Regions from separate parts of the Bacillus sp. C1 genome, predicted to be linked through region 2. Evidence: riboswitches for the same ligand, from Rfam matches in the RefSeq annotation. Region 2 holds a riboswitch; each other region holds the start of a gene.
The links. A riboswitch is a leader RNA that binds a small molecule or an ion and turns the genes downstream of it on or off. The one in region 2 is predicted to bind lysine.
Positions count from the first base shown of each region.

Region 1: linked by a shared signal. The riboswitch ahead of lysA (diaminopimelate decarboxylase) and the one ahead of ACX5JI_RS07095 (amino acid permease) in region 2 are both predicted to bind lysine.
Region 3: linked by a shared signal. The riboswitch ahead of ACX5JI_RS19265 (amino acid permease) and the one ahead of ACX5JI_RS07095 (amino acid permease) in region 2 are both predicted to bind lysine.

Region 1 is NZ_JBTMZT010000002.1:823,943-834,594, forward strand. It holds gene hisF (imidazole glycerol phosphate synthase subunit HisF) at 1-530, shown strand, start outside; gene hisI (phosphoribosyl-AMP cyclohydrolase) at 527-832, shown strand; gene hisE (phosphoribosyl-ATP diphosphatase) at 845-1,168, shown strand; gene ACX5JI_RS10755 (histidinol phosphate phosphatase domain-containing protein) at 1,181-2,203, shown strand; gene ACX5JI_RS10760 (DUF4025 domain-containing protein) at 2,272-2,436, shown strand; gene ACX5JI_RS10765 (NAD(P)-dependent oxidoreductase) at 2,697-3,668, shown strand; gene pssA (CDP-diacylglycerol--serine O-phosphatidyltransferase) at 3,703-4,410, opposite strand; gene ACX5JI_RS10775 (LTA synthase family protein) at 4,922-6,808, opposite strand; gene ACX5JI_RS10780 (DUF3888 domain-containing protein) at 7,015-7,401, shown strand; lysine riboswitch at 7,495-7,677, shown strand; gene lysA (diaminopimelate decarboxylase) at 7,958-9,274, shown strand; SAM riboswitch class I at 9,385-9,494, shown strand; gene ACX5JI_RS10790 (YezD family protein) at 9,567-9,710, shown strand; gene ACX5JI_RS10795 (phosphoadenylyl-sulfate reductase) at 9,795-10,499, shown strand; gene sat (sulfate adenylyltransferase) at 10,545-10,652, shown strand, end outside.
Region 2 is NZ_JBTMZT010000002.1:76,498-87,149, reverse strand. It holds gene ACX5JI_RS07105 (NADP-dependent glyceraldehyde-3-phosphate dehydrogenase) at 1-1,211, shown strand, start outside; gene ACX5JI_RS07100 (AAA family ATPase) at 1,436-2,116, opposite strand; lysine riboswitch at 2,275-2,458, shown strand; gene ACX5JI_RS07095 (amino acid permease) at 2,610-4,025, shown strand; gene ACX5JI_RS07090 (ABC transporter permease) at 4,082-5,281, shown strand; gene ACX5JI_RS07085 (hypothetical protein) at 5,532-5,735, shown strand; gene ACX5JI_RS07080 (NAD(P)H-dependent oxidoreductase) at 5,910-6,464, opposite strand; gene ACX5JI_RS07075 (ester cyclase) at 6,502-7,029, opposite strand; gene ACX5JI_RS07070 (winged helix-turn-helix transcriptional regulator) at 7,247-7,585, shown strand; gene ACX5JI_RS07065 (AraC family transcriptional regulator) at 7,781-8,230, opposite strand; gene ACX5JI_RS07060 (SDR family oxidoreductase) at 8,463-9,176, shown strand; gene ACX5JI_RS07055 (Lrp/AsnC family transcriptional regulator) at 9,278-9,763, opposite strand; gene ACX5JI_RS07050 (DMT family transporter) at 9,967-10,652, shown strand, end outside.
Region 3 is NZ_JBTMZT010000008.1:50,524-61,175, reverse strand. It holds gene ACX5JI_RS19300 (DUF4030 domain-containing protein) at 1-321, shown strand, start outside; gene ACX5JI_RS19295 (hypothetical protein) at 404-601, opposite strand; gene ACX5JI_RS19290 (hypothetical protein) at 697-957, opposite strand; gene ACX5JI_RS19285 (metallophosphoesterase family protein) at 1,029-1,769, opposite strand; gene ACX5JI_RS19280 (aminoglycoside phosphotransferase family protein) at 1,784-2,725, opposite strand; gene ACX5JI_RS19275 (VOC family protein) at 2,740-3,543, opposite strand; gene ACX5JI_RS19270 (sulfite exporter TauE/SafE family protein) at 3,756-4,655, shown strand; lysine riboswitch at 5,131-5,323, shown strand; gene ACX5JI_RS19265 (amino acid permease) at 5,436-6,899, shown strand; gene ACX5JI_RS19260 (GNAT family N-acetyltransferase) at 7,029-7,601, shown strand; gene ACX5JI_RS19255 (GNAT family N-acetyltransferase) at 7,598-8,107, shown strand; gene ACX5JI_RS19250 (iron-sulfur cluster biosynthesis family protein) at 8,204-8,509, shown strand; gene ACX5JI_RS19245 (serine hydrolase domain-containing protein) at 8,632-10,652, opposite strand, start outside.

The DNA of each region.
Region 1 (10,652 bases), 750 kb from region 2:
TTACAGTTGGGGGGGGAATTTCAACTGTTCAAGACATGTATACATTGCTAAGGGCAGGTGCGGATAAAATTTCATGTAACTCGTCGGCAGTACGAAATCCAAAGCTGATTGAGGAAGGGGCTGAGCATTTCGGTTCGCAATGTATTGTGGTCGCAATTGATGCAAGGAAAGTACAGGAAAACAGATGGAACGTATATGTAAACGGTGGACGGATTGATACAGGGATCGATGCTATAGAGTGGGCAAAACGGATAGAACAGCTAGGGGCGGGAGAAATTTTACTTACGAGTATGGATGCAGACGGGACGAAGAATGGTTATGATCTTCATTTGACAGAAATAATCTCACAAGCTGTTTCTATGCCAGTTATTGCATCAGGGGGATGTGGAAGCGCTGAACATATTGTAGAAGTGTTTCAAAGGACATCAGTAAATGCAGCGTTAGCGGCCTCTATTTTTCACTATGGTGAGTTAACAGTGCAAGAGGTGAAGCAAAAGTTACAAGAAGCAAAAATCGAGGTGAGATTATGATACCTGATTTTTCAAAAGGACTGCTACCAGCTGTTGTTGTAGAAGAGGGAACAAAAGAAATATTGATGTTAGCATATATGAATGAAGAAGCGTATCGAAAAACGCTAGAAACGAAGAAAACATGGTTTTATTCACGTTCTCGGCAAGCTTTATGGAATAAAGGAGAAACGTCAGGGCATGTGCAACATGTTCAATCTCTTTTTTTAGATTGTGATCAAGATTCGATTGTTATCGTTGTAAAGCAGGTGGGGCCTGCTTGTCATACAGGAGAAAAAACATGTTTTCATTATAAGATTATATAGGGGGAAACGGAGATGGAAGACGTACTGAAGTCTTTATATGAAACCATCGGTAAACGTAAAGAAAATCCAATTTCGGAATCATATACAAATTATTTATTTACAACTGGTGAAGATAAAATTTTAAAAAAAATTGGGGAAGAGTGTACGGAAGTTGTAATTGCTGCAAAAAATGATAATAAAGAAGAGCTTATAAAAGAAATGGTCGATGTGATCTATCACTGCTTTGTTTTATTAGTTGCAAAAAATATTCCCTTAGAAGATATGTTAGAAGAAGTGAAAGAAAGACAAGGAAAACTTTCAAAAATAGGAGAGCGTAAAGAAATTGATACGTTATAAGGGGGAGAGACAATGAAAGTGGATTATCACCTTCATTTGGAAGAGGGGCCATATTCGATAAGATGGCTGGCGAGAATAAATGAAGCGATAGAATATTATCAACCGTTAAAAGAAGATCGGCATTCGATTGAATGGTTGATGAAAACGCAAGAACGTTTGCAAAAAAGAGTACAGGACGGACCATTTACAGTAGAATGGATCGATCTCTATTTAGAAGAAGCACTGCGAAAAGGAATAAAAGAAGTGGGGATTGTTGATCATCTCTATCGTTTTTATGAAGCGAAGGAGTATTATGAAAAATATGTAGACATTAGTGAGTCAGGCCTCGGCTGTTTGCAAAAAGAATGGTTAGATCAAGTACGGGTAGCATCGCTTTCTGATTTTACAAAAGCAATCCAAGAGGCAAAGGAACGTTGGCGAAAAAGAGGGGTAGCACTGCGTCTAGGGATTGAAGCGGATTATTTTATTGGTGGGGAACAGAAATTACAAAAATTGTTGGCATTAGGTGAGTGGGATTACGTAATTGGTTCTGTCCATTTTATTAATGGCTGGGGATTTGATAACCCAGATACACAGGAATATTTTGAAAATCATGAACTACCTGTATTATATGATACGTTTTTTGCGACAGTCGAAAAAGCAGTTCATTCTCAATTATTTGATATTGTAGCTCATCTTGATAATATAAAGGTATTTAATTATCGATTAGATGAAAATATACAGATTCCATATTATGAACGAATTGCTAAGGCGTTAATCGAAACGAATACAGCAACGGAAGTAAATGCTGGATTATATTATCGTTATCCTGTTCGGGAGATGTGTCCAAGTCCGCTTTATTTACAAGTATTAACGAAATATAAAGTACCAATTACGCTTTCGTCAGATGCGCATTACCCAAATGATTTAGGAAATTATGTCCAGGAAAATGTGAAAACATTACGAAATCATGGTATTTCTCATATTGCTACATTTGAAAAACGGGTGAGGAAGATGCAATTACTTGAAGAAGAGCCCGTAACGATTTCAAAGTAAAAAATGATTTTGTGATAAAACCCTTCTTTTTGTTCAAAATAAGAACGAATGATAAAGGAGGGTTATAAATGCCGAAGCAAAATAATAAGCAGAGCATGAAAGTGACGAATCAAAGTTATACTTCCAAAGCGAATGAAGAAGTCGATTCTGTAGTACAAGAACAAATTAGTGATACGGTAGCAGAAGGAACGATTGATGCAAAGCTTGGACAACAATCTAATGAAGAGGAATAAGAAAAAGGGGGATATGTATCTCCCTTTTTCTTATTCGGCTATTTGCGGGCAGTAAGATCCCCGCTTTCAAGATTCAGAGAGAAGCAAGGGGGGGCAGGTTGCCCGTAAAGGCCCGATTGGTGAGGGTTGATTAAAGTTTCACTTTATGAAAAAAAGTATTGTTTTTTAGAACTGTAATCAAATTTCTTGGCTTTTTTTAGTTAGATTTCTTACAATGTAATATAGGGAATTCCTATTTTTAATAGAAGAGGTGCTTCGTAATGGCAAAAATATTAGTAGCAGGAAATATTCCAGAAATCGGATTACAGTTATTACAAAATCATGAAATAGAAATGTATGACAAAGAAGGATTAATTAGTATTGAAGAATTAGCAACACAGGTTAAAGGTAAAGATGCACTGTTAAGTTTACTTTCTACAAAGGTAACGAAAGAAGTCATTGATGCAGCGCCTAATTTAAAAATTATTGCCAACTATGGTGCGGGTTACGATAATATTGATTACATGTATGCGAATGAAAAAGGGATTGCGGTTACAAATACACCGAAAGTTTCCACAGAAGCAACGGCAGAGTTAACATTTGCTCTTCTTTTAGCAGCTGCAAGACGAGTTCCAGAAGGAGATACATTATGCCGTACACTAGGATTTAATGGGTGGGCACCGCTCTTTTTCCTCGGACGAGAAGTGTATGGGAAAACAATTGGAATCATCGGTCTTGGTGAAATTGGAAAAGCAGTTGCCAAACGTGCACAAGCATTTGGAATGAATATTATTTATACAGGCCCAAATCGTAAGCTAGAGGCAGAAGTAGAATTAGAAGCAACGTATGTAACGTTAGAAGAATTGTTACAAACAGCAGACTTTGTTACGATTAACTGTGCGTATAACCCAAATCTTCACCATATGATTGATGAAGAACAATTTAAAATGATGAAGAAAACATCATACATTATAAATGCAGCGCGTGGCCCAATTATGAATGAATTAGCGCTTGCTCAAGCGTTAGAGGCGAATGAAATTGAAGGGGCAGCTCTTGATGTATTTGAATTTGAACCGAAAATTACAGAAAGATTAAAAGGACTGAAAAATGTTGTTCTTACTCCGCATATTGGAAATGCAACGTTTGAAACGCGGGATGCTATGGCTGAAATGGCAGTGCGTAACATTTTAGCGGTATTAGAAGGAGAAGAACCATTAACGCCTGTGAAACAAAAAATAGTAGTTACAAAATAAAAGAAATCCTTCCGAATGATCGGAAGGATTTCTTTTATTTTTCTTTATTTGCCCGTTTTTTATGAGATGGTCTTTGTCTAAGGAATTGAGATAACATAAACAAAATATAAAGTGAAATAGCAACGAATAGAAATACTGAAATGTTACCAAAACTTGTTTTATACATTGTATAAATACTACCAATTAAAAATAGTGTAACAATGATACTGTATCGTGGAATTGGCACATCTTTTAAACTTGGGATACGGATGCGACTTACCATTAAAAATGCAAACGTTACAAATACAGTAATAAGGACAATTTTTGGAATGGTATGTGAAAACAATGTTAAGAAGGCAACAAGTCCTCCTGCTGCAGTAATAGGAACGCCAGTGAAATACTTCATAGAAGTAGAGGAAGGCGTTACGTTGAATCTTGCTAAGCGATATGCTCCAAATAGAGGGAATAAGCCTGCTATGTATAGTCCAATAATTCCATAATTAGAAAAGGAAGTATAGTACATTAAAACTGCAGGTGCAGCCCCAAATGTTACAACATCTGCTAATGAATCGAGCTCTTTTCCCATTTGTGAATCAACACGTAGTAAACGAGCAACCCGTCCGTCAAGACTATCTAACATCATCCCGATTAGTACTAAAATAGCAGCTGATTTATAATACCCTAAAGATGCATAGCCGATTGATAAAAATCCACTGTATAAATTTCCGAGCGTAAATAAGTTTGGAATTGCTGCTCTATACAAAATCTGATCCCTTGCTTTCTGTAATGAATTCTTAATTAGTGTATGAAAGTTTACTCATTTTATCATACCATAAATTTCTTTCCGCGTACGAAAAAATTCCCATTTTGTGAAAGATTTCATAATGTGAAACTGTATGTAGTAATGTAGTTTAGTAAGGCCAGTTTTCAGAAGTAGTGTATCCTTCTCCTAACTTTTTTATTTCTGCGGAGCCTTCAGTTGAAGTACGGAGATTACTACTATATAAATCCATTTTGATGTTTTGGTATACAAGTTGCTTTTATCACGAACAAAAGGTGACTTACATCCATTTTATCTTTGTTTTCATCCAGCATGGGGCTAAAAAAGGATCTGATAGCTTTTATATATAGTCGAATACTCTATCCTGTGTAAAGGGTAGGTTTTATATCGGGTTTTAAATTGGTATTTATATAATAAAGTCATTATATTTATGAAAAGCATTTTAGTTAAGATAGAAAAAACCTCAAGGTGTTATTTGAGGTTTTTTCTAAAATTATTCAAATTTAGTTATCATTGTTCCTGTTTTATATTTATTGTTAGGATCAAACCTTAATAAATCTCCATAAATAAGTTTATCGGAATAATCCAATTCTGTTTTTGCTTTTTCAATATAGGGCCGGCAATTTGCTGAATCAGTAGGTTCACCTGTACTTTTTTTGTAACACATATTTTTTGTATAAGCATAATCGTTTGTTACGAAACTACCATCACGCATAACCAGGAGTGATTGCTCATTTTTTGTGAATAAATCAGTACCAAATTCAATCGACTGGTTCGTTTTGATCCCAAGTAAATGGAGTAGTGTTGGTTTTATATCAACTTGTCCAGATACTTTGGAAATCATTTTGCCCTCTTGACCAGGAATGTGAATAATAAGTGGTACACGTTGTAACTGCATCGAATCAAAAGGTGTGATGGATTCTTTCCCGAGAAATTGAGCCAGAGCAGCATTATGGTTTTCAGAAATACCGTAATGATCGCCATAAATAATAATAATTGAATTATTATATAGCCCATCTTCTTTTAATCGATTAATAAATACTTTAAGAGCTTCATCTGTATAGCGAACTGTTGGGAAATAACGATTTAGTACACCACTTTCAGAAGTATATTCATTAATATATCGATCTTCTGGATTTAACAGAAATGGGAAGTGATTGGTTAATGTAATAAATTTTGTATAAAACGGTTGTGGTAAAGATTTAAGTTTAGAGATCGATTGTTCAAAGAACTCCTTATCTTTTAGTCCCCAACCGACAGACATTTGTTCTGTTCCTGTATAATCATTTAGGTTAAAATAACGATCGTATCCGAGTGCTGGATACATTACATCTCGATTCCAAAAGGTTTTATCATTGGAATGGAAGACAGCAGAATAATATCCATATTTCTTTAATTGTTCAGGGGTTGCGGTGTATTCATTGTTTGCATGTGTAAAGAATACAGAGCCGCGGTCTAATGGATATAATGAATTTTCTACAATAAATTCAGCATCGGATGTTTTTCCTTGTCCAGTTTGATGATAAAAGTTGTCGAAGTAATAACTATCTTTTATAAATTGATTTAAAAATGGAGTAATTTCTTCTCCATTTATTTTTTTGTTGATAACAAAATTTTGAGTTGATTCCATTGAAATTAAAATGACATTTTTACCTTTTGCGATCCCGAATAAATTTTTATCAACTTGTGTATCTTTTGAATTTACATAATTTTTAATTTCAGAAAAACCGTCGCCACTTGCAAATACACGCTCTGTAGACGATTTAGACTGAAGGGTAATGTCAAATAGGTGATATGTGTATAGGCCTAGATTTTTCACAACCGTTTGACGATCGAAAGAGTGTGAAAATAACTGCGGTTTATGAATGACAGAAATGATCATTTGCAATGCTAGTAAGGCTGTTACACTACTAAAAAAGCTTCGCTTTTCAGAGCGAGATAGCGGCGTGTTATCACAAAAGCTTGGGAACTTACGTGAAATAAATATGAGAATAATGGCATCCGCAAATAGAAGTAATGTCTTGTACGTAAATAGTTCTTTAATACTTGTTCCTAAATCAGCCATGTTATTTGTTTGGAATAGCACAGGGAATGTAACAAAGTCATTATAAAAACCATAAAACATCGCATTTCCAAATAAAATAAATGACAGCAAAAAGCTTATGCCAATAATAATTCGATTTCGATATTTAGATGCTAATAAAGCTAGACCAAAAAATAAAAGCAACGAAGCAATGGGGTTCAACAAAAGTATCATTTCTTCAAAGAAGCTATCAATTTTAATATCGAAGGCTAGCTTGTACACAATATATGTTTTAATCCATAATAAAACGACTGCAACAAGTGCAAATCGTAATTTTGGAAACAAATGTTGTAGCATAATATACTCCTCTCTTACTATACGTGACAGTCATATATAAGAGTGTTCTTCTTATATATGAACTGTCTTTTATTTTTATAATTATTATACTATGTGTACCATTATACGAAAATAAAGTAGAATTGTGGATGGTTTTCATAAGGATTGGTTAGAAAAAGAGGAGTTGGGTGACAATAACCGTATCGCATTTTGATACGGAGGTTATGATGAAAAGGTTATTTTGTTTCATGTGTAGCGGTTTTTTATTATTTTCAAACTATACAGTTTTCGCGGAGCGGTATGATGTACCTTTATTGGAGGATGCCCTTTATTCTGTGTTGTTTCCACAAATAAATGTAGCGATTCAAAAGCATTATGGGAAACAAAAACCGTATGAATGTCCGAAGATTGTTAGTTTGAAAAAAATGTATAGTGGTACATACTTATTTCAAGCTGTAATTGAGGTAACAAAATATGAAGCTATAGGTGGGAAAGTCCTTCCCCCATTTGAAAAAATAAAAATTACGTTTGATAATGATGAAGGAGAATGGACTGTAAAGAAAATAGAGATAAAGCATTTACCAAAGGATACGAAATTAAATTGTAAAAAATAATGTGAAAAATTGTTTGACAAAGAATTTATTCGTTTGGTATTGTTAATACCAATATAAGCTGTTTGAAAATTAAATAGTTTTACCTCATCTACTCTCAAAGGTAGAGGCCGCGATAGGAAAGAGTAAACTATGGGAGATTTAGTGGAATCTGTGATCATAGATTGAAAGGGACTATTGCCGAAATATAAGATTGACCACGTCATTCATATATTGGGACTACATTGAATAAATGTAGTACTGTCATAAGATTTTATTTTATGGAGAGCTATTTGGAGATGTTGATGCGGTTTCTTATTTGAGAAGATAACAACTCGTTTATTTTTTCATGATACATGATTCCTAATAAGAAACGCGTGTGAACATTGTTCCGCGCGTTTTTTGTTTACCCTGCGTGAATGGAAAATAAGATTCCGTCCCTTCAAATGTAAGAAGTTAGGTGATTCATGCCGATAAGGCCTAATTGCTGAAGGTTAGTAATCAAGGGGAACTAAGGGCGCGCTGCAATGAATAGAAGATTGGGGTTATGAGTTTTAGGAGAAATAAGGGAGGAATTCAAATGTATTTACACGGCACAAGCCGAATCAATGAGCAAGGACACTTAGAAATTGGGGGATGCGACACAACGCAGTTAGCTAAGCAATATGGGACACCACTTTATGTATACGATGAGGCTTCTATTCGGGAAAAATGCCGCGCGTTTCATCGTGCTTTTCGTGAAAGTGGGTTCTCTTACCAAGTAGCTTATGCAAGTAAAGCGTTCTTGTGCATGGAGATGTGCCGCGTAGCTCGTGAGGAAAAGATGTCATTAGATGTTGTTTCTGGAGGAGAACTATTTACTGCTTTGCAAGCAGGATTTCCTGCCTCACGTATTCATTTTCATGGTAATAATAAAACAAAAGAAGAGATGGTAATGGCGCTTCAGGCGAATATTGGCTGCTTTGTTGTAGATAATTTCTTTGAAATGGAAATATTACATGACTTAGCAGAGCAATATGGAAGAATTGTAAATATATTAATTCGGGTTACACCTGGGGTAGAAGCTCATACACATGAATATATAACAACAGGGCAAGATGATTCGAAATTTGGTTTTGGAATTTCTACAGGTCAAGCAAGACAGGCGATTCAAATCGCGCTAGAGAAATCAAATTATAATGTGTTAGGTATTCATTCGCATATTGGATCACAAATCTTTGAAACAGCAGGGTTTGTTCGAGCGATTGAAGTATTGCATAAATTTTTAGAAGAGATACGAGAACAGACCGGTTATGTTGTAACGGTGTTAAACGTCGGTGGTGGTTTTGGTATTCGCTATACAGAAGCTGATACACCACTTACACTTGAGACATATGTGCACGCTGTAACAGATGCAGTGAGAGAACAATTTACAAGAAATCATTATCCTCTCCCTGAAATATGGATTGAACCAGGGCGTAGTATCGTTGGGGATACAGGCACAACAATTTATACAGTAGGAGCTGTAAAAGAGATTCCTGGCATTCGTAAATATGTGTCTGTTGATGGAGGAATGACAGATAATTTAAGACCAGCTCTATATGGAGCGCGTTATGAGGCGACGTTAGCGAACCGAGGGAAAGCGGCGGCTGAAGAAGTTGTTTCAATTGCTGGAAAGTGTTGTGAGAGTGGAGATATGCTTATTTGGGATATAGAGTTACCGCAAGTTGCTTCAGGGGATCTGTTAGCAATTTCTTGTACAGGAGCATATGGATATTCTATGGCGAATAATTATAACCGTATTCGTAGACCAGCTGTAGTATTTGCAAAAGATGGAACATCGCAAGTCGTTGTTGAGCGTGAAACATATGACAATATAATTGGGAACGATCGCATACGTATAAAAGAGCTTGTATAGTCAATAAAGAGGAGTTGCTTGAGATAGGTAGCTCCTTTAAAAGAAAAAACAAAATATATCGGAAAACTAGGATTGAAAAAAATCAGAATTATGATAAAATACAAATACAAAGCTTATCAAGAGAAGCGGAGGGAACTGGCCCTACGAAGCTCAGCAACCTGCTTAATAGGAAGCAAGGTGCTAAGTCCAGCAAAATGGTGTCCATTTTGAAAGATAAGGTAAAATATATTACCGAACAGTCTTTTCGAAATGGAAAAGATTTTTTTTTATGAATAAAAAAGGGGGGCTGTTCGTGGGAGTACGTGGACATTTTGACGAAGTAGCGGAGAAGATTCAAACGATGCTTGCTGATATGAAATATGGTTCGATTACAATTGTTGTGCAAGATGGAAAAGTGATCCAGCTTGAGAAAAGTGAAAAGGTACGCTTAAAGTAAAAAGCGCTGACTAGAAAAACTAGAGGCGGTTTTAATCTATTCATTAGGTTAAAACCGTCTTTTTGCGTTACAGGGGGAAAAAACATGTTGACGTATGAAACGTGGCAAGATGATGTCGTTTCTTTTTCGGAAGAAGATGAAACAAAAGGAGCGTTGCAAGTATTAGAGTGGGCCTATAAACATTATGAGGATGAAATTGTATATGCGTGTAGCTTTGGTGTAGAGGGGATGGTTTTACTGCATCTTATAAACCAAGTAAATCCATCTGCGAAAGTTGTATTTTTAGATACAAACGTTCATTTCCAAGAAACATATGAATTAATTAAACGGGTGCGCGAAAAATTTCCTGATCTTCAAATCATCGAAAAACAACCTTCGCTCACATTGGAAGAACAAGTAAAAGAGCATGGGGATAAGTTATGGGAGCATAATCCAAACCTTTGCTGTAAATTAAGGAAGATTTTACCACTTGAAGAATCTTTAGTGGGTGGGAAATCTTGGATTTCGGGGTTAAGAAGGGAACAATCTGAAACTCGTAAGCATACAAAGTTTATAAATCAAGATCATCGTTTCCGATCTGTTAAAATTTGTCCGCTCATTCATTGGACATGGAAAGAAGTGTGGCGTTACGTATTTAAGCATCATTTACCTTATAACCCTCTGCACGATGTTGGGTATCCAAGTATAGGCTGTGAAAAGTGTACGTTTCCTGTAGGCGAAGGGGGGGACTCAAGGGATGGGCGATGGGCTGGCAAGACAAAAACGGAATGTGGTCTTCATTATCAATAAAGACTGAATGAATTTTAAATGCATGGAAAGAGGGGGATCAGGAAGATGAGCAAAGCACTAGTAAATCGTGTTGATGAAACATATGAAATAAAGAGAATTACAAAAGAAATTGAATTAGACAAAATCGCTTTAAGTGATTTAGAGCTCCTTGCA
Region 2 (10,652 bases):
ATGAGCTCGTAAATATGCAAGATGAAATTGCCGATATCATCATGAAAGAAGTCGGTAAAGGTTATAAAGATGCAAAAAAAGAAGTTGTTCGTACAGCAGATCTTATTCGTTACACTGTAGATGAAGCTCTTCATATGCACGGAGAAAGCATGATGGGTGATAGCTTCCCTGGTGGATCTAAATCTAAACTTGCAATTATTCAACGTGCACCACGTGGCGTAGTTTTAGCAATCGCACCATTTAATTACCCTGTAAATTTATCTGCTGCAAAACTTGCACCAGCTCTTATTATGGGGAACGCTGTTATCTTTAAACCAGCAACACAAGGCGCAATTAGCGGTATTAAAATGGTAGAAGCACTTCATAAAGCAGGTCTTCCAAAAGGACTTGTAAACGTAGCAACTGGACGCGGTTCTGTTATCGGTGACTACTTAGTAGAACATGCTGGTGTAAATATGGTATCGTTCACAGGTGGTACAAATACAGGTGCTCATTTAGCGAAAAAAGCAGCGATGATTCCGCTTGTATTAGAACTTGGCGGAAAAGATCCTGGTATTGTACGCGAAGATGCTGACCTAGAAGAAGCTGCAAAACATATCGTAAGCGGTGCGTTCTCATATTCTGGTCAACGTTGTACTGCAATCAAGCGCGTACTTGTACATGAGAATGTAGCAGACAAGCTCGTTAGCTTACTAAAAGATCAAGTAGCTGCATTATCTGTTGGTTCTCCAGAAGAAGACAGCACAATCGTCCCATTAATCGACGATAAATCTGCTGATTTCGTTCAAGGGTTAGTTGATGATGCAGTAGAAAAAGGTGCAACAATCGTAATTGGTAACAAACGCGAGCGCAACTTAATCTATCCAACATTAATTGACAATGTAACGGAAGAAATGAAAGTTGCTTGGGAAGAGCCATTCGGTCCAATTCTCCCAATCATCCGTGTTTCTTCTGATGAAGAAGCAATTGAAATTGCAAACAAATCAGATTTCGGTTTACAAGCAAGTGTCTTCACAAAAGACATTAACAAAGCATTTGCAATTGCAAACAAAATCGATACTGGTTCTGTTCAAATTAATGGACGCACAGAGCGTGGCCCTGACCACTTCCCATTCATCGGTGTGAAAGGTTCTGGTATGGGAGCACAAGGTATTCGTAAGAGCCTTGAATCTATGACACGTGAAAAAGTAACTGTATTAAACTTAATGTAATATGTTAGAAGCTGATCTCAGATTGTAGATCAGCTTCTTTTTATATAAACCATTCTTTTTAGGTGGGAAGAGAGCGTCCGGCCGTGGATAGGAGCGGTCAGTGCCTTTTTTGACCCCATGCCAAGTAAAAACAAAAGAAGAAAGCGAGTGGAGATTTCCTTTTATTTTCATTGCCACGACGTAAATGCTTGAAAATAAAATAGGTACATGTATGTGTTAAAAAATCAAGTTGAATATATATTCTTTCCTTCACTTACCTCATATGTTTTAGGGCTACTATTTATTACCCAATCCGTTACATGCCCCAATAAAGGTACATCATAACGACGTTGTTTCTCATCATTCAAGTTAGACAAAATCTCAAAAATACTTTCTACATTTTCTTTAATACTAACCGCATCTATAAAATGAACAACCTCAGGCGCAACAACATTCATATGTTGAAAATACTGTTTTTGCGGTTCTATAAGACTTAGATGTTTTTCAAAGTTACTTCGTCTTCGGGTAGTATCATTTTCTTTCCTTTTTCTTAATTCGGTTGCGCTTGTAGAAAGATGAATGTACCTATCCGGAAATCCTATATGTTTTTGTTTCATTTGATTTACATAAAACTCTTTCAAAAACGGTAAAGTTTGTGGAAACTCCCCCTCATAAATCCAGTTATACCAAATGGGCTGAAAAATATCTCCATCAAATAGAACGATATCATACAATTTTCGTTTTTCTTGTGCGATTTGCCACCTTTCAACTTGCCTTTCGAGATACCAATTTTCCGGTTCAGGATTAGGGCGCTGAAATAAGAAATTTACTTCTGGAATCACATAAGCATTGTATAATTCTGCAATCTTTAGGCACGTTGTCGTTTTACCAATGCCACTTGCGCCTTCCAAACAAATGAAAGTCATATTGTACCTCCGTTCCTTCATACTGTTTCATTATTCTACCTCATTAATTTCACAAAGTATTCCCTATAATCTGATTATTACTATATCCATTGACGTATAAAAATTCATTTGTTACCCTTGATGATGTGAATTGAATATATAAATCCTCATTCGTATCTCGGTGAGGTAGAGGTTGCAGTCATTAAGAGTATCATTTCAGGAGATGTAGTGGCATCGATGAATGAATGAGAAAGGAATGGTTGCCGAAGTGAGAAGTGTCCCACTGTGCATTCTTGCTGGGTCTGCTATTTAATAAGTGCAGAACTGTCACAAACAACTTGTTTGTGGAGAGCTATCGAGAGGTATGTCGTGGGTTTCCTATAAGATAGAAAGCACGTTACGACAATGACACGTGCTTTTTTTGTTTTGTATGAGACTTACCTTTCTTCCCTTTCCGGAAGACATACATATCTCCTCGCTTGACTTGGTTATACTAACTTTGGAGGTATTTTTTATGCAACAAAAAAAATGGGGCTTTTGGGTACTAACAGCTTTTGTTGTCGGTAACATGGTTGGCGCTGGTATTTTTATGGTGCCAAGTACGTTAGCACAAACAGCAAGCCCGCTCGGTGTTACATTAGCTTGGTTAACAACAGGGTTTGGTGTTTTAATGCTAGCTCTTGTTTTCGGTAATTTAGCAATTCGTCGTCCTGATTTAACGACAGGACCACAAAGTCATGCATATGCTTTATTTTCATCACCAAAAACGAAAAAAATGGCCGGATTTAGCATGGTATGGGGCTACTGGGTTGCAAACTGGGCAAGTAACGTTGCCATTATTACATCGTTTGCAGGTTATTTATCACTCTTTTTCCCAATTATGAAAGATACACGTGTCCTATTTGCAATCGGCTCTTTCGATGTAGAAGTTGGAAAACTGATTACATTCTCGATTTGTTCTTTCTTACTATGGGGAACACATATCATCTTAACAAACGGTGTAAACGGAGCTGGGAAATTAAACTTCTTAGCAACAACAACGAAAGTAACTGGATTCCTTCTATTTATTATTGTTACTTTATTCGCATTTCAAGCTTCAAAACTTGGCCAATGGTACACGCCAATCATTGATAAAGAAGGCGCTTCACACGGACTACTGTCACAAGTGAATCTAGCTGCCCTTACAACATTATGGGCCTTTATCGGGATTGAGTCAGCTGTCCTTTTATCAAACCGTGCTAAATCTCCAAAAACGGTAAAACACGCAACTGTAGCTGGATTATTGGTAACTATTTCTATTTATTTAGGAATTACAATTTTAACAATGGGTGTTCTTCACATTGATACATTGCAAGCTTCTGAACGTCCATTAGCGGATGCACTAAATGCTGCAATGGGTCACGGCGGCGGGAAATTAATGGCCTTACTTGCGCTTACTTCCCTTTTTGGTTCTATTTTAGGCTGGATTTTATTAAGCTCAGAAGTACCGTATCAAGCAGCAAAAGAAGGATTCTTTCCTTCCTTCTTTGCAAAAACAAACAAAAAAGGAAGTCCGATTTATTCACTAAGACTGACGAATATTATGTCGCAAGTCTTCTTGTTCTCAACACTATCAGGGACAATTGCTGAAGCCTATACATTCGTTATTACAGTCTCAACTTTAGCTTACTTAATCCCTTATCTCGTCTCACCAATCTTCCAGTTAAAACTAGTCGCAACTGGTGAAACATATAAAAACGAAATGGGTTCACGAATTATAGATGGTATTATCGCAGTCATAGCGCTTTGTTATGCACTATGGGTGATTAAAACTGGGGCTTCAGATATTAAAACATTCCTGCTTGGAATTGGTTTATTCGCAATCGGTTTTGCGTTCTACCCATTAATGAACCTTGATAAAAAACGAAATAAAAACGAGCAAGTTGCATAAGCAATTTGCTCGTTTTTATTTTTAAACCTGTATAATAGAAGCGAGAGGTGAAAAATATGTCAATTGAAACATTATGGAGCACTCGTTTTCAAAAACATTTTCAAAACGTCATCATGTATTTTACGCGTATGATTAGCGGTTTACTATACAGCTTCATCTTTATCTCATGTGTAGGCGCATATTATTATGCGGAGTTGCTTAAAACATCTCCTTCTAAAGAAATCTCGTTATTACTCATTATAACTGTGCTTACAATCATAATAACGAGATGCCCAATCCGTACGTTTATCCAAAAGCCTGACGCCGTCTATTTACTGGCGCTTGAAGAAAAATTAACATCTTATTTCAAACAATCTCTTCTATATAATTATGTCATGCAGCTATTTCCATTGCTATTTACTTTTCTAATCATTGTTCCATTAGCAATGCAATCATTACAAATAACGATACCTTTTTTATGTACTATATTTTTTATTTTAATGCTTATTAAAGCCTGGAATATATACATACACTGGATATGGCGCGATCAATATAATGGACAAATTTGGTTTATCATTCGCATCACTTGCAATGCATGTATTTTGTACATGCTCTTTCAATCTGTATCAGTTATATTACTAGGTGCCGGTTTCTTACTTCCAGTCTTTCTACTTATTTATACAATGAAACAACCAACAAAACGAATCGGCTGGGAATATATCATTGAACAAGAAGAAAAAATGGACATGCGCTTTTACCAATTTGCAAACTTTTTCACCGATGTCCCACAGCTCAAAAAACAAGTAAAACAAAGAAGATGGTTAACAAGTTGGTTAGAACAGATATTACATAAAAAACAATCTACTTTTTTATATTTGAACACTTTATCATTTTTACGTGCAAATGATTATTTTGGCATATATATGAGATTGACCATCATCGGTTCTTTCATTTTATATTTCGTACCAAACATATATGCAAAAGGCGCTATCACTTGTTGTCTCTTATATATGACCTCTATGCAACTTCGTACGTTATGGAAATATTTTTCGGGAAATACTATTGTAGCATTATATCCTATCTCGCACGCTACACGGATGAATCAATTTCTTACTCTTATATTTTCACTAACAATCGTTCAGTTAACCATATTTGTAGTCATCTTACTTATGAGTGTACAGTCGCTTTTTCATGCTGTTTTTATCGCCTTAATCAGTATGCTTTTTATTAAATTTATCATTGTACCAAAAACAAAAAAACGAATTTCTTCTTTTTAAAATGAAATTCCCTATTACATGTACAAAACAGGAGCTAGAGGGCTCCTGTTTTTTGTTAGCTAGTCGATATATTTGAAAGATCATTGATAAAATTTTATTCACCACTTTATCCAATACACTCCCGCTAATTTCTAATCACTTTTTTAGGCATTTCTCATATAGTGAAAATGACTAAAATTTTCTTGATCGTATGAATCATCCATCAGTTACAAAATGTTTGACCACATATATAAAAGATGGGAGCCTGACTATGAACAACACTCAAACTTCAACGCCCCCAAACCACTCTGAGGAAAATAAAAGAGAAATTAGCTTACAAACGTTACGGGTCATTGGACTCATTGTATTAATTAGCGGTTATATCCTTGTCGCTCTGTCTGAAGTAGGTGAGCTGAAAGATCTTTTAACAAATCCAAGTGCTGGAAATAACCTATTTCAAAAAGACGTTTTGTAAAAAAAGAGGACCTATCCACCTTCTTTAAAAAACGTAACCATTTATTCCTTTGGCTGGACAGACTTTTTGAAGTTATGGACTCAACTAAAGAACTATGAAAACTGACGTAAAAGGTCAACCTTATTTTCTGTACATACTAAGGTTGGCCTTTTAAGAGTTATTTATTTTCAAAATTTAAGAAAGCTTCACTACTTCTTTTACATGCATATCAAGTTCTGCTAAGAACGTATCAATCTTAGGATTTTTAACGACGTCATAGCATGCAAAACTTTTCAAAGGACTCATGCCAATAAATTTCTGTACTCGGTGCAAATGACTGATTGTATCTTCTAAGCTCTCACCTTCAAAAAATTGTGCGTGATTCTGAAATGCTTCTTTTGGTGCATTCCACGTTGTAGAAAACATATATTGTTTCTCCGTCAATAATCCTCCTGCCCCGTATTGCTCTCCTCCTTTAAAAAAGAGACCGTATTCATACACTTCATCCATATACGTTTTAAATAACCCCGGAATACTAAACCAATAGATTGGTGTTTGATAAATAATAACATCTGCCCATAAAAACTTTTGTTGTTCTTCCTTAACATTGTATCCGTCTTGAATAATTGTAGTTTTCACATGATTCTTTTCACTAAGTAAATTGACCATGCGATCAACTAACGTTGCATTTAATTTCCCTCCTTCTGCACTATATTTTTGATGACCATTTATGATTAGTATGTTTTTCATCTTATTCGGCCCCTTTATTTTTATTGAATACAATCATTTAATTTTCAGCTACTACTCCAAGCTGCTGCATAAGAGTAAGGTTGTCTTCTAAATGCCAGTCTTCCGTAATTTTCCCATCCTTAATACGCAAAATATCAATTGCGAAAAAGTTAATTGGTTTCCCATTATGCGTTCCTGTAAAGGATAGACGAGCTGTAACCTTATCACCAACTACTAGTAGATCTTCAATCTTACAGCGAATATCTGGAACAGCTTTACGAACGTTTTTTGCCGCAAACGCTAAACCTTCAGGACCTTGTGGGCGCCCTTTCGGTAACGTATTATCAACGAATCTCTCCGTAACTGTTTGTGGAATAAGCTTCTCATTACCAGTATCCCAAAATGTATAGAAACGCTGAGCAGCATGCACCATTGATGTAGCTTCCTTTTGACTTAAGGATGGAGCGATTGTCATTGTTTTCGGTTCTAAAGACCCTTTCAATAATTGAATCTCACTTTTTGAAGCAGACGTTTTTTGATTACTACATGCAGTAATTACAATACCGATTGCCACGAGACAAATGATAAGAAAACAAAACGAACGCCAAGACTTGCTAGATTGACTTGTTCTTTTCAAAATAGTCACCTCCTTCATAAAAAAGTTTTGTAATCCTTGATGCTATTGTATATGCAGTAAATTCCCTTTTGGAAGTAGTGATATTTTTTTCATATAGTTACCTTTTAGATATCTTTGTGATAATATAAAGCAAATTAATAAAAAAATTTTTATGGAGGCTATTTTCATGGATACGATTGATCCAATTATATTGACGAAAGGTTCACCCGGTATACCTTGTCCGATTGCTAAGACACTCGACGTAATTGGAACAAAATGGACATTTTTAATTATTCGTGATCTTCTTATTGAAGGAACATTACGATTTAGCGACTTACTAAAATCAATGGATGGAATTAGTCCAAAGACACTCTCCCTACGCCTTAAAGAATTAGAAAGTCAAGGTATTGTAACAAGAAAAGTATACCCTGAAGTTCCTCCCCGGGTAGAATACACATTAACGGATAAAGGCAAACAATTAGAAGGTATTTTCATTGAATTAAAGCGTTTCGGCTTAACTTTATAGAGTACCAATGTAGCGTAATCGCAAATAGTGAGATAAAAAACAAACAGGAAATCTAACAAAAAGCCCCACCTTAAGTACAAAACTATAGGTGAGGCTTTTCAAAATACGACTAACATTTTAAATACATAATATTATATTTTTAAGATTCAAAAGAGAAATACCTTCCAGATAACATACTAATGGTCCTTACCCTCTTTATTTTATCGGTACGCAAATTTCACAATAATCACGATCAACCTTTTCCTTAACATACCTTTCAAACATCGGTCTACTATCAATTTGATAGCCACAGTTTAGTAGTTCAGAAAAAATATCAGTCCATGCTTTTTGAATGTCTTCTGCTACATGTTTAACCATGTAAATAGCGTATTTCCCCCCGGATAATTCACCTTCACTAACTACCTCATCAATTTGATAATCTGTTGAAATTACAATGCCAGCATCATAACGACAGTTCTCAGGATTAGTTGTTTCTGGGTTGTCATGTGAAATTCCAAGTATGATTGACGTTTCTACAAACAGGTCATTCTCCTTAGCCCAGTTTTTTAATTTTTTCATCGTCAAGACATTATTTGGACCATATGGCCCCACCTGCCTAACATAAGCAACTCGATACTTTGGTAACTGTTCAACCTTGATATTCATATACTCATTCTCCTTTATATCAATATTTACTACATATCCAAAGTTATCATGATTTAAAATGATATTCATCTGAATTTTTAAAAAATATAAAAATGTACACTTAGCAGCCCTACACTACAAAAACTTTCAAAAATGTAACTTTATGAAATAAATATCACTACTTCCCATACTAAATTTTTGGGATTACAATGATGGCAATCAAAATAAATGATACAAATAGGGGGCATATAACATGCTAGAAGGAAAAAAAGTAGCGATTATTGGCGGAAGTTCTGGTATTGGTTTCGAAACAGCACGATTAGCATTAATGCAGGGGGCACATGTTATAATCGCTAGTCGATCAGAAGAAAAATTACAAGAAGCAAAAAAGGTACTAGTGGGAAATGTAACAACTTACTCACTTGATATAACAAACGAACAACAAGTTCAATCATTCTTTGAAGAAATAAATATAATTGACCATTTAGTTATTACAGCAGCTGAAACTTCCGGAGGGGATTTCCTTCATACAGAAGTAAGTAAAGCACGTCAATTATTTGAAAATAAATTTTGGGGACAATTCTATGCTGCTAAATATGGCGCGCCTAAAATTACGAAAGACGGATCCATCACCTTATTTTCAGGCGTAGTTGCCTATAAAACAATGACTGGTTCAGCTACACTCGGCGCAGTAAACGCAGCTGTCTCTAACCTTGGAGAAACATTAGCATTAGAACTTGCTCCTATTCGAGTAAATATTGTCTCCCCGGGCATTATTGATACACCGTCACGCAGCAAAATGCCCTGCGAAGCACGGGACAAATTTTATAAAGAAATAGCAAATAAACTCCCTGTCAAACGAGTTGGTCAAGCAAAAGATGTTGCAGACGGCGTGTTATATTTAATTCAAAATAAATTTGTCACTGGAACAACGCTTCACATTGAAGGTGGGCATATATTAATTTAATGAAAGAGGAGATTTTCCTCCTCCTTTTATTTTCACTTGGCATGGAGCTACGCTTCTACGCACGGATTGACCCTCTCTCCCACCTAAAAAAATATTTTTTATTACTCTTCCGAATCCCGTATCGGTAACACGGTAGAATACTTAATTTCACGGAGCGCTAAACTCGTTTGAATCCGCGTAATCCCTAGCTTATTTAACTTTCTAATAAAATGCTCCAGTTCCTTTCGATCACGGTTCGCAACTTTTAATAAATAATCGTACTCACCTGTTAAACAATGACACTCTAACACTTCAGGCATAGATTCAAGTTCTCGTTCCAATACTTCAAGTTTTTCAGATTGATGAATATTCGTACTCATGAAAATAAAACACAATAAATCAAATCCAAGTTTTTCTTGATTTAAAATTGCGACTTGTTTATCAATAAACCCTTCACTTTCTAATCTTTTTACCCTAGCATGCGTAGCAGGTGGTGATAAATTGACCATGCGCGCAAGTTCCGCATTGCTTACTTGCGACTTCTTTTGTAAAATATCTAAAATTTGTACGTCCAAATCATCTAACACTTTAATAACAGATGACTCCATAAAAATCCCCCTTTTCTTTACCGACGATTCTTCGAAAAAATGCATCATAACCGTAGTGAAATTAAATAAAATTCCGCAATTACAATCTTAAACAAAACATTCTATTGAATTTTCATCATTATACAAAAGAATATATTAGATAACAAAGAAAAATGCTAAAATTATTTACAATTCATTCTTACTTTTACAAAGGAGTTTAAACTATGCCTTATTTCTATGTCTTTTTACTACTACTAACAAGCTTACTATGGGGCGGAAACTTTGTCGTCGGAAAATCACTTGTGGATCATGCTTCCCCGATGACCCTTACAAGTTTAAGATGGCTGATTGCGATTGTTTGTCTCTTACCGATTGTTTGGTTCAAAGAAAAGAAACTTCTCCCGCCGCGCGCCGCAATTCTACCCTTACTACTCATGGGAATCACCGGCGTTGCTCTCTTTAACATTTTTCAATTTTTAGCATTAGAACAAACTTCAGCAACAAATGTTGGACTTATCTCTACATTAAATGCGATCTCTATTGCATTATTTTCATCTGTATTCTTAAAAGAAAAAATAAACATACTGCAAATTCTTTCGATGGTTCTTTCTTTTTTCGGTGTTATTCTCGTTCTTTCAAAAGGAAATATCGCACTTTTATTTTCGTTACATTTTAATAGCGGAGATTTATGGATGATTGCAGCCGTTTGTATTTGGGGGATTTATTCGGTTTGTAGTAAATGGGCGACAAAAACGACAACACCAATGATAGCAACTTTGTATTCAGGAGTTTTTGGCGTTCTCCTATTGCTTCCATTTAACATACCAACCTTTACTGTTTCACATATAGATGCTTCATTTATCACTTCACTACTATATACAGGCTTAATTTCAACTGTAGTCTGTATGGT
Region 3 (10,652 bases), on a different contig from region 2:
ATTAACGTTAGTCAAAGAAATATGGACATCGTAAAAATAGAGAACAGATGGAGCAATATTTACAGTTATATCTATGAGGAATTGTTCCAGAAAAAAGGATACAAAGATTTTGGAATGCGAGCTTATATAGAATTGGACCAACCTATTCCGTTTGTTATATATACTCCTATAAATAATACTGATTCAAAAGCTAAAGAATTCGGGAAGAAGATTGAAAAAGAAATTGATGCTTTACTTACAACAAAGCAAGCACAAAAATGGATTGAAAATGATTTGTATACAATTGAAGTGTATAGCCAGGATAAGCAGAAAATTAACTAACAAATTTACGAACAGAATGCTTGCGTATAAATAAGTCTGTACTTAATCAAAAAGACTGGATATGAGTCCAGTCTTTTTGATTTTATTGCCCCCATATTTTCTTAAAATTCTTCGTATATACAAGAGCAAGTACAGCTTGTGCAATGATAAATAGTGATCCAGTTATTGTTTTTATATTATGATCCAACGCTCCTATTACTCCAAGGGTTACGCCAATTATGATGAAGAATATACTTAGAGGCGGTGTGATTTTCATTAAGATCCTAAAGTTTTTATTCATACAATAACCTCCTAATTTCCCAGAAAATTCTATGTATAAAATAATTATACGATACATTTAAAAATAAATATATACATACACGGTAATATTCACTTTTAAATGTTATATTTTAATTTGAAATTTTTAGGATTATCCGTTTTATAAAAAATAGATACCCACTTTCCCTTTTCAAACATCCATCTATTTTTTGCATATGTCCAAACTTTCCTTGTAGCAATTACTTTTTCTCCGTTTTTCAAGGTGAATTGAATTGTTACTTTTATTCTTCTCCTATAATTTCCTTGTGTGAACTCATTGCCGAAAACATACCTTGAAAATGCAACTTCAAGAATTTCTGCATTTGTTTCTTCCCACAAAGAAACTCACCCCTTTTGTAAATGACTCTTTATTTTAGAAGCGCTTTTTACACCGTCTCAAATACATAAATCTATTTTTTGAACCCTCGATACTTAGCTGTAGTCAATTCTTGAATATATGCATCAAGTTCCGGCATGTCAACTTCTTTCGCTAACTGTATCGCGAGTTCAATATCATATGGAACGCGAACAAGTTGAATGGAAAAACTCGCTGCTTCTTTTTGGCCGTATACCCCTTCAAAAATCAAATAGGAAGCTTGTGTAATCTCAAGCGGATTCCCTACACTCCCAGCATTACATAATGTTTTCCCCCTAAAACTTTGCACATATGCTTGGTGAACATCTCCATAACAAACGACATCTGGCTTTCTTTCACCTTCTATATTTTCTGTAAGATTACTATTTTCAAACATGCTTATGCGTTCTTCTCTTGAAGCATACGGCTGAATTCTTTCGTATAAGCTTCGAGGTGATGCATGAAACATTCTAATGAGTTTTCCGCTCATGATAAACTCAATTGAAAATGGTAACCCTCTTAAATAATCCGCATGGTCTTCTGTCAGCTGACTTTGATGCCACTTCAGCGTCTCAAATTCGGTCGGTTTTGTGATAAAATCATCCCAGTTTCCCATTACAACATGCTCACATTCTTTCCGAATCCGCTCAATTACATCACTAGACTGTGGCCCTTTTCCTACTAAATCACCTAAACAAATAATCTGTTCTATCCCTCTTGATTTTATATCTTCAAGAACTGCCTCTAGCGCAGGCATATTACCATGAATATCTGAAATAACTGCTATTTTATCCATATGGGCACCTCCTATTATTCTATATTTATTATATCTTTATTAAAAGATTTATACCAACTTGGGATATAAGACGTAAAATCATTATGTTCTTCTGCAATCCTTCTTAACCTCATTTTCATTCCATCTAGCAAATTAGGTGTGATTCGATTTGCCCATACAATATCCGCCGGAAAAATCATCGCCGCATACAATGCATATAATTTCCAAAAGTGAAGGGATGGTTCCCCGCCGCAATACCCGTGAACTTGTCCAACTGCAAATGGTATACTTATATCAACTGTAAACAAAGACATTTTGTAAAAGTCATGGATCGGATCTCCGAAATCAAATCTCGCAAAGTCAATGACAGCTCGAAATTCTTTCCGATGAATCATAATATTCGCTGGATGAAAATCATCATGTAAAAATACGATCGGACGACCGCGCAATAAATGTTTATGATTTTCCGCAAAGTTTAACACCGACTTTAGATTGATAAAATCAGTCTTATATTCTTCTAATGCTTGCAAGTATCTCTCGTATTTATTCCACCGATACGTTTCCCAAGACTCTTCTACATTATTTTTCTTTACGGTATGAATTGTCTTTAATACTTCTCCCGCCCTTTTGCCCGCTAAATATTGCTCTTTTTCAGTCAATGTACGAAGTATATCTTCCCCATCTTCTCCTTCAATCCATTCAAACACTTGTACACATCGATTTAAGTTAATCATATTTACAAAATGAAGTAGTTTGGGAATTGGTATTCCGAATGATTGAAAACGACTCATATATTCATATTCTTCACGCTTACGTTCACTCGTTGAAATATCGCATACTTTTATAAAATAATGCTGATCATTTTCGAGCTCAATTTTATATTTTTCATCAAATGAAAAACCTTTTGGGATAGCAGTACATTTTACAATGCGAGGCCAATTTAACTGTTTTTCTAATGCTCTTAATACATCTTTCATATAGATTCCCCCGGTTAATATATGTACGTACTACCTAACACTTGTTTTTCACTCTTCTGCTTATTCACTCCTTGCAGTTCAATCGCAAAAGGATATTCCCCATACTTCACTAACTGTTCCTGGACAAAACCTTCACCGATTGGTTCGCAAAATTGGATGTTTACATTTTTAAGTAATATCCTTTGACAACGTGCATTCCATTCCTTATGAACTTCGGAATGGCTTACTTGTACTTCAAGAATCTCCTTCCATCTCTCTACAATTTCTCGCACATTTTTCACAGCGTAATATATGTTCTGTATTTCTTTTGTATTGTTACTGTGCGGGGCAATGACGCCTACGTTTTGTAAATCTAACCTTCTATTCTCATCAGATTCTTCCCACTGTATAAAGAAAGGAAATTTCGGATTTTCTCTTTCTTGTTCCACAAATAACATTTTCCATTCTATAAGGTGTCCATCATTTCTCATCCGCTTTCCTTCGAGTGGCCCTTTTACTTGCAATCCTTTTTCCACAAGCTTTACAGCTAGCTCTTCGATATGATCCGTGCGAAGAGCAATTTGAAGGATTCCTTCTCCCTTCTGCAATTTCTCTACAGTTTCTCGAACGAGTGGATTATCCGCTTGTATTGCTTTTTCTTCATGTTGCACTGCTAAAAATTCAATATACGATAAATCAAAATAACATAAGCTATTCCACGTTCCCCAGTTTGTATGCTCGCCACCTTGCACAGTGTGGAATCCAAGTTCCTCCATTTGTTTTTCTGCTTCTTTCGGTGTGCACTTGGCAGCATGAACGATATGATCAAATGCTAACATGATTTTCCCCTCCTCTTATTTTCATCTCTCTATTATATAATTATTCTTTCATTTCATTCAATTTTAAAAATTATTAAAAACCTAGTTGATTTATATGATTAATATGCATTATAATAATAAAAAATTGAAATTAAGCTGATTGGAAAAACCAAAGGCTCTTTTCTCACACGAGAAAAGAGCCTTTTTCATTTATTATTACAGGGGGATTTTATATGCAGAAATTAATTATCTTTGCTATTATTGGTTTTTTTGCTCAACTGATTGATGGAGCACTTGGAATGGCGTACGGCGTAACGTCCACTTCATTATTATTAATGTTTGGCATTGCACCTGCCGTCGCTTCCGCATCTGTTCATTTAGCTGAAGTTGTTACGACTGCAGCGTCTGGCGTATCTCATATTCGTTTTGGGAATGTTGATAAATATACCGTTTCAAGACTGACATTGCCCGGTGCGATCGGTGCATTTGTTGGTGCTTGTTTTTTAAGCAACTTACCTGGAGATGTAATTAAGCCGTACATTTCACTCTTTTTGTTCACTTTAGGTGTCTACATTTTATTGCGATTTATTATTCAAAAACAGATTATTAAATCTAATAAGCGTATGTCTAGTAAGCAACTTATACCACTTGGGTTGTTTGCTGGGTTTGTTGATTCAACTGGCGGAGGCGGCTGGGGACCAATTACAACACCAGTACTACTTGCACGAGGAAATGAAGCACGAAAAGTCATTGGCTCCGTTGATACAAGTGAATTTCCAGTATCTTTAGCTGCAACAATCGGCTTTTTCATTTCATTAGGCTGGGAACAAGTAAGCTGGTTTTGGGTATTTGCGCTTATGCTCGGCGGTATTATTGCAGCCCCAATCGCTGCATGGCTAGTGCGAATTGTGCCTTCGCATTTACTTGGTGTACTCGTTGGTGGACTCATTATTTTTACAAATATCCGTACCCTACTTACATCATTTAAAGTGGATCCAACAATTATTAACCTTTCCTATATTGCGGTAGGCCTTGTCGTTATTATTGCACTTTTCATTTCAGTTCGGAATCATGCCGAATCGGCAAAACAAAATGTTGGATATACCACTGGACAAAAGCAAATTTTGCCATAAAGTGAAATGTTAATCAATGGCGGTTTTCTTCATCCCCCACTGATTATTAGCCCTCACGAATCGGGCTTTTACGGGCATCACTGAATTTTGAGGTAGGAGTCTTACTACCCGCAAATAGCGGGATAAAACAAAAATAGTTGTGAAATAGCCAGGTAAGCAAATGTATCATTTGCTTACCTTTTTTAGTTTGTTTAGCACTCTTTACTTTGCTTATAAATAATGTCGAATTTATTTTTCTGAATTTTCTTTTAATTTTAGAGGAATTTCCATATCTTTTTGCGAAACATTTGTATAACAATTTTTTCTTCATTTTTTTACATAGAAAGTAGGTTCGGGCGGAGTTTTGAAAACGTTTCCTATACAATAACCGATTGGTTTTGATATTTTCCTACAAAAATTCCTTGCAATATTTTCAGAAACTAATTACAATTGCCATATATTAAAAATCATAGCAATGAATAAATCCTCATCAATCCGATGAGGTAGAGGTTGCGGCTTTTATTAGTAGGACGGCTGAGACACAGAGAATGTCAATGATTCCGTTTGAAAGGAAATGCTGCCGAAGTTTGTGTTTCTTCTCTGGAAATATAGACTGGGGCTGTCTTCGAATAGGAACAGAACTGTCACGTTTACAAAATACCGTGTAAATGTGGGGTGCTATCTTAACGGAAGGGTATGATGGGGTGGTTATTTGTGAAACATTCCGCCAAATTCCTTTGGCGGTTTTTTGTACTTTTCTCCCCGTTCCTTCCTAATCTTACAAGAAAAGGAGTGTTGAACATGAATAGCATAGCTGATCAAGCTACCTCTACAAAACAATCTACACAAGGACAAGGTGAATTAAAACGCGGATTAAAATCTCGTCACCTTACGATGATTTCTCTCGGCGGTACAATTGGTACCGGACTCTTTCTTGCTAGCGGTGGTGTCATTCATACAGCAGGGCCTGGCGGAGCTCTCCTCGCATATGCGGCAATCGGAATTATGGTTTACTTTTTAATGACAAGCTTAGCAGAACTTGCAGCTTACATGCCTGTCGCTGGATCTTTTAGCACATATGCAACAAAATTTGTTGATCCGTCACTTGGATTTGCACTCGGCTGGAATTATTGGTATAACTGGGCAATTACGATTGCCGCTGAACTTGCAGCCGTAACATTAATTATGAAGTTTTGGTTCCCAAATAGCCCCTCTTTAATTTGGAGTGGTCTTTGTTTAATCATTATGTTTCTTTTAAATTACTTATCTGTTAAAGGGTTTGGTGAAGCAGAATATTGGTTCGCACTTATTAAAGTAGTTACTGTTATTATCTTTTTAATCGTTGGATTTATGATGATTTTTGGCATTATGGGCGGTGAACCTGTTGGCTTTAAAAACTTCACTGTTGCGGATGCACCATTTAACGGTGGCATCATGGCAATTATCGGTGTATTTATGGCTGCTGGTTTCTCGTTCCAAGGAACTGAATTATTAGGTGTAGCTGCTGGTGAAACTGCCGATCCAGAGCGCAGTATTCCAAAAGCAATTCGATCCATCTTTTGGCGTATTCTATTATTCTACATCTTTGCGATTCTTGTTATCGGTCTATTGATCCCTTATACAACCGAAAGTCTTGCCGCAAGTGACGTAACAGTAAGTCCATTTACGCTTGTCTTTGAAAAAGCAGGTGTTGCATTTGCCGCTTCTGTCATGAACGCCGTTATTCTAACTGCCGTTTTATCTGCTGGTAACTCAGGCATGTACGCCTCAACTCGTATGCTTTGGGATTTAGCAAGACAAGGAAAAGCACCAAAATTTTTAGGTAAGTTAAATAGCCGCGGCGTACCTGTTAATGCATTAATCGCCACTTCCGTAGTTGGCTGCGCCGCTTTCCTAGCTTCCCTATTTGGCGACGGTGCTATATATATTTGGTTATTAAATGCCTCTGGAATGTCTGGGTTTATTGCATGGGTCGGAATTGCAATTAGTCATTATCGCTTCCGAAAAGCTTATATCGCACAAGGGAAAGATTTAAATGATTTACCGTATAAAGCAAAATGGTTCCCATTTGGTCCAATCTTTGCATTTTCACTTTGCGTAATTGTTATTCTTGGACAAAACTATGGTGCATTTATGGGCGAATCTATCGACTGGAACGGTGTACTCGTTTCTTATATTGGTTTACCACTGTTCCTTGCGCTTTGGTTAGGATATAAATTTACAAAGAAAACAAAAGTCATTCCTCTTGATAAATGTGAACTTTAAATGATACGGGTCAGCAAACACAACGATGTTTGCTGACTTTTTTGTTTATAGTTCACATTCAAAGGATATATCCCTTTTATGTCGAATGGTGTACTACATGTAAGAAATTAAATATAAAGAAGGTGCGACATGTTTATAAATGCTCAAATTGAAACAGAAAGACTACATATACGTCCGTATAGGATCCACGATGCATCTGCCCTATACGAATTACAAAAACAGCCTGAAGTAAATGTCTATATTCCAGAACCGATTTATTCTCTTCAAGAAATTGAAGATATTATTTACTGGAGCATCGACATGAATAAAATAAACTCTGTAAATCATATTGCTAAATTTAACCTTGCTATTATAGAAAAGTCTCCTCAAAAATTAATCGGCTATTGCGGATTAGGACCATCGGACTTTGAACCAACTTCAACTGAACTATATTATGCACTCTCTCCTGATACATGGGGAAAAGGTTATGCCACCGAAGCGACATCTGCTCTTTTGCAATATGCGTTCTCAGTAATTGGGCTAGAAAGGATCATCGCTTCTGTCTTCCCAGAAAACAAAAAATCTATTCATGTATTAGACAAGCTTGGATTTCAATTTAAAGAAACTGTGCAAAACTTAGAGGAATCTCTCCAAGAGTATGAAGGTATGCTGTACTTTCAGATTACAAAGGAGTTATTTTTACAAAAGGCGGGATTAAAATGAACATTACCCTTGAAGCTGCTTCTACAGAGCAAATAGAAATATTAAAAAATTTCTATGCTCTATATTTACATGATTTATCCGAATTCTCCCCTACCCTTCATCCAAATGAAAATGGATTTTTTGAATTTGATGCTTTTGAACTTATTTGTAAACGTGAAGAGCTTTCGCCTTACTTCATTGTATATGAAGAAAAATATGTCGGGTTTCTACTATTCGCGAAATCACCATTCACAGCTCCTGAAACAGACTTCTGCATTAACGATTTTTTCCTATTAAAAGCGTACCGCGGAAAAAAGATAGCAGAGCTATCAATTTTAGAACTTTTAAAACAGTACAAAGGAACTTATTATGTCATGCAATTAAAAAACAATACAACAGCGGTGAACTTCTGGAAAAAGTTCTACCAAAAGAATGAGATAAAGTATCAAGAAGTTGAGAAAATAAGTGATGACGAGTTATGTTTAGCACAAACATTTACAGTTCCATCCTTACTTTTCAAATCGTGATCCCTCTCTGCTTATCATTCATTGAATCCCTTTACTTCCCTATTCCCCATGTTTTTGCAATAATAGAATAGAAATATAGACAAAGGTTGGGATTCTATGAACATTCGCGTAACTGATGATGCAAAAGCAGTACTACATACACTCAACGCTACTAACAAAAACATCATACGTATTAGAGGCACGATGACGAATTCTTGTAGTATATTTGTTGATGTTGATTTAATTTTTGATGAATATAACGCAAATGAAGTTGTTTATGAAGATACACAGCTTATCATTCAAATGGATGATTTTACAAAAGACTATATCGGCGATACATTAAAACTTGATTATAAAACGACAGGTTTTAGTATTACGACTCCTAGTGAAACGCTTGTATATGGTTTATCGATTAAAAAGTGAAAAGTTCCCCCATGTTTCTTAATCGAAGTATGGGGGAACTTTTCACTAGATTTCGGGCAATAAATAATGCTTATGGTACCACCGCATGCCCTTGTATAAAGGGGCATGTGTCAACTTGAAACTTAACGGCCAAACTCCTTATTGAAAATTTCATTCCGCCCCTCGATGACTTCCGGACCTACTGCATTGATGGCAGTTACAAAAATATGCTCACCTCCTAAAGGTCCACCGACTCTCGTTTCAAATCCAAAAGTACCGCCGGCATGCCCCCAATATGATTGTCCGTCCGGTGTTTTCTCTTCATAAATCCCTAGTCCGACTTTGCCAATCGGTGAATCTACTGCTGTGAGCATCTGATCCATCATCTCTTGATTTAAAAGCTTTCCTCCCAACAGTGCACTGAAGAAAGTGGTCAAATCTTTAACTGTTGAAACCATATTTCCGGCTGCGTTTGCCCATGATTGATTCATTTCTGTTAAATCGTACAAATGACCTGATCTGTCCATATTATATCCTGTAGCGTGCTCACCAGGAATGTGAGGACTCGCTTCCATTACAAATGTCTCTTTTAACTCAAGCGGCTCAATGAAACGTTTCCTAATTTGCTCCGCATACGTATCCCCTGTTACTTTTTGAATAATTTGACCAGCTAAAACCGTATTCGTGTTCGAATAGTTCCACCCCCCTCCTGGTGTAAATACAGGCGGTTTTGCCAGTGCTAATCCGATAAGTTCATCTGTAGTATAGTAATGAAATGGATTTTGAGGCAAAGTAATATCTCGCATATCTTCATCTGTATAGGATGCAATTCCACTTGTATGGTTCAATAACTGACGAATTGTAATGTTATTACCGTCATACCCGTTCCTCTGCACGACTCCCGGCAACCATTTTTCAACCGAATCATCAAGATTCAATTGTTTCTCCTCAGCCAACTGCAATATAACAGAAGCAGTGAACGTTTTTGTTATGCTTCCGATACGAAATGAAAAGTTCGGCTCCACCGGGCGCGGTACTTCGTAACTCGCTGTCCCTGTAGCGTAGGACCAGCGCTTTCCGTCCTTTAATCCACCTGCTATGACACTTGGAACTTTTTTATTCGTTACCACCTGATCCATTACGTACTTGACTTCTTCTCGATGTTTATTTTTCTTTTCCTTGTCTGTGGGTTCCTTTTTTGATTTTGCTACAAATTCTGAAGCTAAAATATTATTGATATGTTTTTCAGCTCCTAATACATTGATATTGATCGAGATAACATGTTGACCATCTTCCGTTCCTCCTGCAAAGTTAGTAAATCCCGGAATCCCCCCGCCATGCCCCCATACTTTGGTACCGTCCGGTAATTTTGTTGCGTGTATGCCAAGCCCATACTTTCCTAACGGGGAATCAACTGTACTAGTCATCATTTCCTTTTGCATCTCCGGTGTTAGCAGCTTTCCACCTAATAAGGCGCGGAAAAACGTCGTCAAGTCTTCTCCTGTCGAAATCATTTCCCCCCCAGCGTTAGCAAATGAAGGATTCAGTGCAGTAATGTCTACTAATTTATCTCCCATATTCAAGTAGCCACGAGCATTTTTTTTCGGAATATCCATCGAACTTCCAGGAAGGAATGTTTCTTTAAGCCCGAGTGGCTCAATAATTCGTTTCTTAATTTGTTCAGCATAGGTTTCCCCAGTAATCTTCTGGATAATAAGCCCAACAAGAACCATATTTGTATTCGAGTATGCCCACCCCGTTACCGGCTCTAACTTCAAAGCACGAGCGATTAATTGTTCAGGTGTATAATTTTCACTTGGATTTTTAAGTAATTTCTCCTTAAGCTCTGAAGTCAAGAAGTCTGGAATTCCGCTTGTATGATTTAATAATTGCCGAATTGTAATTTTGTTTCCATCATAGCCTTTCCCCTTTATGAGCCCCGGCAACCATTTCTCTACCGTATCATCGAGATTGAGCTTCTTCTCTCCAGTAAGTTGTAATGCAACTGTAGCAACAAATGTCTTCGTTGTACTCCCAATCCTAAAAGTAGAATCAGCGTCCACTTTATGATTTCTTTCGATGTTTGCTTCACCAGAAGCATATGCCCAGCTTGCCTCTCCTTTTTTTACGGTAACAATAACACCTGGAATATTTTCAGTATTAG